DNA from 3 places in the Streptomyces sp. NBC_01716 genome. Region 2 is predicted to be linked to each of the others. Evidence: riboswitches for the same ligand, from Rfam matches in the RefSeq annotation. Region 2 holds a riboswitch; each other region holds the start of a gene.
What was found. A riboswitch is a leader RNA that binds a small molecule or an ion and turns the genes downstream of it on or off. The one in region 2 is predicted to bind cobalamin.
Positions count from the first base shown of each region.

Region 1 (3,265 bases), 2.8 Mb from region 2:
ACGAAGACGCCCAGCGGGGCGGGTTCGTCATGACGCCGGCGTCGAAGGTGCGCCACGCGGTGGGCCGGATCCGTTGGTACGTACGGGAGTTGACGGGCGAGTCGGCGTACGACCACTACGTGGCCCACACCCGCGCCTGCGACCCGACGACGGAGCCGATGACCCGCCGCGCCTTCGAACGCGAGCGGATGGACGTCAGGGAGGCGGACCCGAGGGAGGGCTTCCGCTGCTGCTGAGCGAGTAAGGGGCCCGCCGTTCTCCTGTGGGGAGCGGCGGGCCCTTCACGGTCCGGGGTGATCAGCGCACCCAGTCCTTGAGCTGCTCGGTCTCCAGCGTGATACCGACGGGGTCGGGCAGATCGACGGTCTTACCGAACGGCACGGTGCGGGCGCTCTCGTAGCGAACACCGTCCGGCTCGCTGAAGACGGTGACCTCGCAGGAGTCCCGGTCGATCAGCAGATAGACGGGGATGTCGGTCTCGGCGTACGCGCGGGGCTTCTCCGTCCGATCGCGTGCGTCGGTCTCGGAGTCGTACAAGGTGACCTGGACTGCCATCAGGACGGGGTCTGGATCGGCCCACTCGCCCTGTCCCGCGAAAGCCCCGCTCGGAGCCAGCGAACCATCGGGCCGGGCCCGGCCGGCACGGTGAGCCTGGACTTTCAGCCCCTGGACCGGATAGAGCCACAGCTCCGGTCGTGACCGGACACAACAGCGCATCAGCCACTGCATGAAACGTCCGTGACTACCGTCCGGACCTGGCTTGCTTCGGACCTTCCCGTCGATCAGTTCCATACGTGCACGCTCGGCCGTGCGGCTCAGAATCCGGTACAACTCGTCGAAGTCTTCGGTTTCCACGTGAACTCGGTCGCCGGTCACGGTCACACCCCCTCACTCTCCGTGCTCAACGATAGCGACGCCCTCCGACAAGGCTCTGTCGTACCCGTGTCGCACACTTCAGGGATGGATCAGACGACACGGTCGGAGACCGACTTCAAGATCAGAGCGGCCGAGCCCGGCGAGTACGCGGTGCTCGGGGAGATAACCGCGCGCGCCTATCTGGATGACGGGCTGCTGGACTTCGGGGAGGGCGATCCCTATCTGGAGATTCTGCGCGACGTCGCCGCGCGGGCCGCCGGGGCCGAGGTGCTCGTGGCCGTCGACGGTGATGGGACCGTGCTCGGTGGGGTGGCCTACGTCGGCGCCGGGTCGGCGTGGGCCGATCTGGCCGGGGAGGGCGAGGCCGAGTTCCGCATGCTGGCCGTCGCGCCCGGCGGCCGGGGGCGTGGTGTCGGCGGGGCGCTCGTGCGGGCGTGTGTGGACCGCGCGCGGGCCACCGAATGCGTACGGGTGCGGCTGTCCACCCAGAAGGCGATGCTGGCCGCCCACCGGATCTACGAGCGCTTGGGCTTCGTACGGACGCCGGAGCGGGACTGGACGCCGTATCCCGAGCTCGTGCTGCTTACGTACAGCCTGGAAATCTGAGACGAGCCATCCGCGACACAACATGTGGGGGGTGGTCATCCCAACCAACCCCAGATGTATGCTCAAGCCTGCTGTCGCGCAGGGGAATCCGGTGGAAATCCGGAACTGTCCCGCAACGGTGTGCTGTGGTGCGCTTTGTCGTGCCCGCGAGTCCGAGCACCTGCCGACGGCGCACCCGGATCGACCGGTCCGGGTGCCGAGACGTCCGGGCTCCGAGGTTGGGCCGGCGGACGCCGCACCGCTCGCCGCCCGGTTCCGGGCCGGCGTACGCGGGCGTGCGCCGTCATGCCCTCCCCTCGCCCGGAGCCGAGCGAGGGAGAGCACCACGTGACCATCGCGCCAGCCGATCCGGCTTCAGCGATCGCCGAGCGGGAGCAGCGGGAACAGGACCCGGCCGGGCCGGCCGACGGCCCCGGGGCGGGCCTTCTGCGGGTCCTCACGGACCTCACCGCCGATCTGGCCGACACCGACCCCGGCAAGGTCGCCGCCGCCGCGCTGCGTGGCCGCAACGCCGCCTCGGACGACGCCGAGTTGCGCGCACTCGCCACCGAGGCCGCGGCCGGGCTGATCTCCGAGGACCCCGCGTACTCCCGTCTCGCCGCCCGCCTCCTCACCCGCACCATCGCGGACGAGGCAGCGGGGCAGGGCGCCGTCTCGTTCTCCTCCTCGGTCGCCGTGGGCCACGCGGAGGGCCTGATCGCCGACCGTACGGCCGCGTTCGTCACGCGCCACGCCGCCCGCCTCGACGCGCTGGTCGACCCGGCCGCCGACGACCGGTTCGGCTACTTCGGCCTGCGCACGCTCTTCAGCCGCTATCTGCTCCGGCACCCGCTCACCCGCGATGTCATCGAGACGCCGCAGTACTTCATGCTGCGCGTCGCCTCCGGGCTCGCCAAGGACGACTCCCCGGCCGCCGTGGACGAAGTGGCCGCGCTGTACGGCCTGATGAGCCGACTCGACTACCTGCCCTCCTCCCCCACGCTCTTCAACTCCGGCACCCGTCACCCCCAGATGTCGTCCTGCTATCTGCTGGACTCACCCCTGGACGAGCTGGACTCGATCTACGACCGTTACCACCAGGTGGCCCGCCTCTCGAAGCACGCGGGCGGCATCGGCCTGTCGTACTCCCGTATCCGCGCCCGCGGTTCGCTGATCCGCGGCACGAACGGGCACTCCAACGGCATCGTGCCGTTCCTGCGGACGCTGGACTCCTCGGTCGCCGCCGTCAACCAGGGCGGCCGGCGCAAGGGCGCGGCCTGCGTCTATCTGGAGACGTGGCACGCGGACATCGAGGAGTTCCTGGAGCTGCGCGACAACACCGGCGAGGACGCCCGCCGTACGCACAATCTGAACCTGGCGCACTGGATCCCCGACGAGTTCATGCGCCGGGTCGACGCGGACGGCGTCTGGTCGCTCTTCTCGCCCTCCGACGTGCCCGAACTGGTCGATCTGTGGGGCGACGACTTCGACGCCGCGTACCGCGCGGCCGAGGCGGCGGGCAAGGCCCGCAGGACGATCCCGGCGCGCGAGCTGTACGGCCGCATGATGCGCACCCTCGCGCAGACCGGCAACGGCTGGATGACCTTCAAGGACGCCTCGAACCGTACGGCGAACCAGACCGCCGAGCCCGGCACCGTCGTGCACTCGTCCAACCTCTGTACCGAGATCCTGGAGGTCACGGACGACGGCGAGACGGCTGTCTGCAACCTCGGCTCGGTCAACGTCGGCGCGTTCGTGACGGATTCGGGCGAGCCGGGAGGCGAACTGGACTGGGAGCGGCTGG
Region 1 covers NZ_CP109181.1:2,815,618-2,818,882, forward strand. Annotated here, with positions in the region: gene OIE74_RS12020 (carbon starvation CstA family protein) at 1-33, shown strand, start outside; gene OIE74_RS12025 (YbdD/YjiX family protein) at 30-236, shown strand; gene OIE74_RS12030 (Uma2 family endonuclease) at 298-882, opposite strand; gene OIE74_RS12035 (GNAT family N-acetyltransferase) at 961-1,482, shown strand; adenosylcobalamin-variant (AdoCbl-variant) riboswitch at 1,554-1,652, shown strand; gene OIE74_RS12040 (ribonucleoside-diphosphate reductase subunit alpha) at 1,810-3,265, shown strand, end outside.
Region 1: linked by a shared signal. The riboswitch ahead of OIE74_RS12040 (ribonucleoside-diphosphate reductase subunit alpha) and the one ahead of OIE74_RS24755 (ABC transporter substrate-binding protein) in region 2 are both predicted to bind cobalamin.

Region 2 (3,265 bases):
CCTGGAAGTGCTCGGGCCGGGCCGAGACCACCAGGATCAGGGTGGTGAGGGCGGAGAGGATGTACGAGACGGTCACCCCGGCCAGCACCAGGCGCCCGCCGGTCATCGTGCCGCCGCGCCGGGCCAGCGCGTAGACGAGGGTCATCGCGACGAGCGAGCCCGCGAAGGCGGCGGCCGGCATGGCGACGGTGGTGGTGATCCCGCCGCCGATGCCGCTGCCGATGCCGAGGACCAGGACGAGTACGGCGCCGGTGGACGCCCCCGAGGAGATCCCGAGCAGGAACGGGTCGGCCAGCCGGTTGCGTACGAGGGCCTGGAGGACCGTCCCGACGACGGCCAGCCCCGCACCGACGATCGCGCCCAGCAGCACGCGCGGCAGCCGCACGTCGAGGACGATCGTGCGGAAGGGGCCGGCCTCCGCGCCGCCGGTGAGGATCGCCAGGACCTCGCCGGGCGGGATACGGACGGAGCCGAGCGCGAGCCCCGCGACGACGGCGCACGCGAGGGCCACGGAGAGCCCGGCGAGTACGAGGACATGGCGCGGCCCGCGCCGGACCGCCTTGGTCTTGCAGCTCATGGCGGGAAAGCCCTACTCGCCCGCCTCCGGGTGGAGTTGGGACGCGAGCCGCCCGACGGCTGCGGGGGCGCGGACGCCGAGGACGGCGTCCGAGAGCGGGAGCACGGCGAACCGCTTGTTCCTGATCGCCGGGACGTCCTTCAGTACGGGGTCCTCCAGCAGCCGCTTCTTCTTCTGGGCGACGGTGGTGGAGCCGTAGTCGTAGATGACGATCGTCTCGGGCTTGCGGGCGACGACCTGCTCCCAGGTCGCGTCGCCGAAGGGCTTGTCGAGGTCGGCGAAGACGTTGCGCCCGCCCGCCCGTTCGATCAGTTCGTTGCCGATGCCCGCGCCGCCCGCGGTGAACGCGGTCTTGTCGCCGCTGTCGTAGACGAAGACGGAGACCGGCTTCACGCCCTTGAGTCCGGCGGCGGTGGTGGCGAGCGTGGCGCGGGCCCCGGTGGTCCACTTCGCGGCGCGGCCCGCGACGCCGAAGGTGCGGCCGACCTCGTTGATCTCGCGGAAGACGTCGTCCATGGAGGTCCCGTCCTCCGGGCAGCTCTCCAGGTTGAGCCGGGTGTCGATGCCGGCGTCCGCCAGGTCGTCGCGGGTGCGGCCGTCCTTGGCGGCGAAGGCGCTGGTGTAACCGCCGTAGACGAAGTCGGGGTTGAGGGAGAGGAGTTTCTCCTTGGAGGGGTACTCCTCGGCCACGACCGGGACGCTGTCGTACGCCTTCCGGTACGCGGGCAGGACGGCGTCGTCCAGCCAGGCGGTGCCGACGAGGGACTTGGTCAGACCGAGCTCGATCATGATCTCGGTGACGTGCTGGTTCATCGTGACCACGCGCTTCGGGGGAGCCTCGAAGGTGGTCTTCACACCGCAGTTGGTGACGGTGTACGGGAATCCGGCGGCCGGTGCTCCGGTGCGCCCGGCCGGTTCCGGCGTGGAGCCGCAGGCGGCCAGCGGGAGCAGCAGCGGGAGCAGGGCCGCCGGTATGAGGGCGTGGCGCCGCAAGGACATGACTGGGCCTCCTCCGGGGGATTTCCGCGTCCCCTGGCATGGTGGGAGAAGGGCGACAGGTCAGTTCCTGGCTTCCGGGCCCCCGCTCGCGCGGAGGGCCTGGTCACAGTGGCGGGACCGTGCCGGATTCGCACCGGCTTCCTGGGTCCTGCCGCCCTGGGTGGCGTCAGTCTCTCAGACGACTTCCACGTCCTCTTCCGTGACCTCGCCGTCGACGATGCGGTACGAGCGGAACTGGAACGGGCCCATGTCGTCCGTGTCGGCCGTGGAGACCAGGACGTAGTGGGCGAACGGCTCCATTGCCAGGCCGATGTCGCGGCGGGAGGGGTATGCCTCGGTCGCGGTGTGGGAGTGGTAGATGACCACGATGTCTTCGTTCCGCTCACGCAGTTCGTTGTCGAGCTGCTTGTGCTCGGTCGAGTCGAACTCGTAGAACGTGGGCGAGCGGGCCGCGTTGCGCATGGGGATGTAGCGCTCGGGGCGGTCGCTGCCCTCGGGGCCCGCGATCACGCCGCACGCCTCGTCGGGGTGGTCGGCCCGTGCGTGGGCGACGATCTGGTCGTACAGCGCCTGGGTGATGGTGAGCATGAGTTGAAGGATAAACGGGTGGCCTCCGCTGTTGAGATGCGGAGGCCACCTGGTGAGACGGTGGGCGGGGCGTCTGTGAGACGCACCGCCGGACCTGCTGTGGAGGCCCGTCGTACGGGCCGCGCGTCAGTCCGAGACCTTCGCGTACTCCGGTTCGTACGGGCCCTCCGGCCCGTCCCCGGGGGCCGCGGGCTCCGGGGCGCGGCGCCCCAGCAGTGCCCAGCCGCCGGCCAGGAAGACCGCCCAGACGGCGCCGACGTACAGCGAGATACGGGCGTCGGAGTCGTACGCGATCAGACACGTCACGAAGGCCAGGAAGACCAGCGCCACCCAGCTCAGGGCCGAGCCGCCCGGGGCCGGGAACGAGGAAGCGGGCAGCCGCCCGGCGACCACGGCGGAGCGGTACTTGATATGGCTGACGAGGATCATCATCCAGGTCCAGATACCGGCGGCGGTGGCGACGGAGGTGACGTACAGGAACGCCTTCTCGGGGACGATGTAGTTGAGGACGACGCCGATGCCCATCAGCGCGACGGACGCCGTGATGCCGGCGGCCGGTGTCCGGCGGGAGTTGAGCCTGCCCAGGGCCTGCGGGGCTTCCTTGTTGGCGGCGAGGTCGCGCAGCATCCGGCCGGTGGAGTACATGCCGGAGTTGCAGGACGACAGGGCCGCCGTCAGCACCACGAAGTTGACGATTCCGGCACCGAGCGGAATGCCGATCTTGGCGAACGCGTGCACGAACGGGCTCTCGCCCTCGCTGAATTCGGTCCACCGCACGACGGCGAGGATGACGGTGAGCGCGCCGACGTAGAAGACGATGATGCGCCAGGGCAGCGTGTTGATCGCCTTGGGGAGCGTCTTCTCCGGGTTCTCGGACTCGCCCGCGGTGACGCCGACGAGTTCGACGGCGAGGTAGGCGAACATCACGCCCTGGAGGGTCATCAGGCTGGAGCCGATGCCGTTGGGGAAGATGCCGCCGTGCTGCCAGAGGTTGCCGGTGGCCGCGGTCTCGCCCGCGTCCGAGAAGCCGAGGGTCAGGACGCCGAGGCCGATGACGATCATGCCGATGATCGCGGTGACCTTGACCATCGAGAACCAGAA
Region 2 covers NZ_CP109181.1:5,614,493-5,617,757, reverse strand. Annotated here, with positions in the region: gene OIE74_RS24760 (FecCD family ABC transporter permease) at 1-577, opposite strand, end outside; gene OIE74_RS24755 (ABC transporter substrate-binding protein) at 590-1,576, opposite strand; cobalamin riboswitch at 1,618-1,766, opposite strand; gene OIE74_RS24750 (M67 family metallopeptidase) at 1,751-2,164, opposite strand; gene OIE74_RS24745 (amino acid permease) at 2,291-3,265, opposite strand, start outside.

Region 3 (3,265 bases), 1.9 Mb from region 2:
GCCGCGCCGTTCGGTACGCCCATCTCCACGACCACCGCGTCCGGCCGGCTCCCCAGGAGCCGCGTCATCGCCGCCGACATCCAGCCGTGCCGCGCCGCGTCACGCACCACGACGACCAGCGAACGCTCCGCCGCCGGGTCGAGCACCTTGCGGTCCAGCAGGTCACCGGCCGCCAGCAGGTCGTCCTCCGTCAGCCGTACCGATGTGGTGCCGGGCAGCAGATCGCTCAGCGGAGCCGCCACGCCCCAGGGGGTCTGCCCGTCGACGGCCAGGTTCATCGTCGGTGACAGCTCCACCACGTGCGGCGCGCCGACGAGCGGCAGCACCGAGCCCCGGCCCTCCTCGGTCGACACACGCAGCGCCCGCCGCGCGGCGACGAGGCCGATGTCGGACGCGGCGCCGTCGGTGGCCACGGCCCGCGTACGGCTGCCCGACCACGCGGCGAACTCGGCGACCCGCGCCGCCGCTTCGGTGATCCGTGCCTCCGGGAGCGTGCCGTCGAGCACGGCCTGGACGAGGTCGTCGGTGAGCTCGTCGAAGGTGGCCTCACCGGCGTGCTCGCCGCCGACGCACACCGCGTCGGCCCCGCCCGTGACCGCCCGTACGGTGGCCCCGCCGATGCCGTAGCGGGCGGTGACCGCGCTCATCTCGATGCCGTCCGTCACCACAAGGCCGTCGAAGCCCAGCTCACCGCGGAGCAGGTCGACCAGGATGCGGGGGCTCATGGTGGCCGGCAGCTCGGCGTCGTACGCGGGCGCGAGCAGATGCGCGGTCATCACCACCCGTACTCCCGCCTCCATCGCGGCGACGAACGGCGGCAGCGCGGTGGCGGCGATCTCCTCGGCACTCCCCGAGACCTGCGGCAGCCCGTGGTGGGAGTCGACGGCGGTGTCGCCGTGGCCCGGGAAGTGCTTGGCGCAGGCGGCGACGCCGGCCGACTGGAGCCCGCGGACCCAGGCGGCGGTGTGCCGGGAGACGACGTCCGTACGGGCGCCGAAGGAGCGGGCGCCGATGACCGGGTTGAGGGGGTTGGAGTTGACGTCGGCGCTGGGCGCGTAGTTGAGGGAGATCCCGGCGGCGTGGAGTTCGCGCCCGATGTCGCGGGCGACGGACTCGGTCAGCTCCACATCGTCCACGGCGCCGAGCGCGAGATTGCCCGGCCGGGAGGCGCCGGTCCAGGCTTCGAGCCTGGTGACGTCGCCGGCCTCCTCGTCGATGGCGATGATCAGGTCACGGTTCTCCGCGCGTAGCTCGGCGGTGAGGCGCGCCACCTGTTCGGGATCGACGATGTTCCGGCCGAACAGGACGACGGAGGTGAGGCCGCCCGCGATTCTGCGGCGGACCCAGTCGGGCAGGGTCGTCCCCACGAACCCGGGCTGGAGCACGGTCTCCGCGAGACGCGTCAGTTGCTGGTGACGGCTGCTGGGTCGGCTGCTCGACTCCATGCGGGTCCTCCGAAGGCGCATCGCTCGGCCGGCTCAGCGAACCGCCCATAGAACTTGGTACAGGCCAATCGGATGTTGGCTTAGACCAATAGGTGTGTCAAGGAGGTGTCGGTCTGTCGCGTTGTACGAACTCGACCCGGAAGCTGGTGGATTGGCCCGTTCATGAATATTTGGTGAGGCTTCGAGGGAGCAGATGGACAGCAGCTAGGCTGGGGCTTGCAGCTGGTTCGTTCCCGTCCGCAGGGCGGGAGCGTCGTAAGAGGGAACCCGGTGGGAATCCGGGACTGCCCCGCAGCGGTGAGTGGGAACGACCGCCGTCATCAGCACTGGGCCCGTGCCGGGCCTGGGAAGCGACGGCCAGTAGATGTCCACCGGGTGTCCGCACCCGGCGGCTGTGCCCGCGAGTCCGAAGACCTGCCCGCTGCCCGTACGCGACCGATCGCGTACGGACATCCCGGTGACCTCGTGGGCGGGTCGGCGTACATATCGGTCGGGCAGTCGTGGTGACGCGTGCACGCACCTTCACAGACGTGCACATACGCACACACCGCGCGGACGCGAACAGAGGCGTACAGACGCGTCTGCGCGAAGGCCCCTCCGATCCCGTACCCCTTCGTGTCCTCGATCCGTCCCGGGATCGCAGGACAACTCGCGAAGGAGAGTTCCGTGACAGACAAGTCCGCAGCCGCGGCAGCACGCGCCACCGTGTACGGCTACCCGCGCCAGGGCGCGCACCGCGAACTGAAGAAGGCCGTCGAGGGCTACTGGCGGGGCGCCGTCGGCGCCGACGCCCTGCGCGACACGGCCGCCGGGCTGCGCCGGGCCAACTGGGAGCAGCTCACCGCCGACGGTGTCCACGAGGTTCCGACCGGCGACTTCTCGTACTACGACCATGTCCTGGACACCAGCGTGATGGTCGGCGCGATCCCCGAGCGGTACCGCGCGGCGCTCGCCACCGGGCCGGTCGGCTCCGACCCGCTGGACGGGTACTTCGCGATGGCGCGTGGCACACAGGACGTGGCGCCGCTGGAGATGACCAAGTGGTTCGACACCAACTACCACTACCTCGTCCCCGAACTCGCCCCCGGCACCGCCTTCTCCGCCGACTCCACCAAGCAGGTCGCCGAACTGACCGAAGCCCTCGCGCTCGGCCACACCCCCCGGCCGGTCCTGGTGGGCCCCGTGACCTATCTCCTGCTCGCCAGGCCCGCCCCCGGCGTGCCCGGCGACTTCGAGCCGCTGACGCTGCTCGACCGGCTCCTTCCCGTGTACGCGAAGGTCCTGGCCGACCTGCGCGCGGCCGGCGCCGAGTGGGTACAGCTGGACGAGCCCGCGCTCGTACAGGACCGCACCCCGGCCGAACTGGCCGCCGCCGCCCGCGCGTACCACGACCTGGGCGGCCTCACCGACCGGCCGAAGCTGCTCGTCGCCTCCTACTTCGACCGGCTCGGCGAAGCGCTGCCGGTGCTCGCCAAGTCGCCCGTCGAAGGGCTCGCGCTCGACTTCACCGGCCCGGCCGCGGCCAACCTCGAAGGTCTCGCGGCCGTCGACGGGCTGCCCGGCAAGCGGCTGGTCGCCGGCGTGGTCGACGGACGCAACATCTGGATCAACGATTTCGAGAAGTCCCTCGCCACGCTCGGCACGCTCCTCGGCCTCGCCGACCGCGTCGACGTCGCCCCGTCCTGCTCCCTGCTGCACGTCCCGCTCGACGCGACCGCCGAGCACGACATCGACCCGGAGGTCGCGCGCTGGCTGGCGTTCGCCCGCCAGAAGAGCACCGAGGCCGCGACCCTGGCCCGCGCCCTGACCGACGGCACGGG
Region 3 covers NZ_CP109181.1:3,723,295-3,726,559, forward strand. Annotated here, with positions in the region: gene OIE74_RS16295 (glycoside hydrolase family 3 protein) at 1-1,445, opposite strand, end outside; cobalamin riboswitch at 1,652-1,881, shown strand; gene metE (5-methyltetrahydropteroyltriglutamate--homocysteine S-methyltransferase) at 2,112-3,265, shown strand, end outside.
Region 3: linked by a shared signal. The riboswitch ahead of metE (5-methyltetrahydropteroyltriglutamate--homocysteine S-methyltransferase) and the one ahead of OIE74_RS24755 (ABC transporter substrate-binding protein) in region 2 are both predicted to bind cobalamin.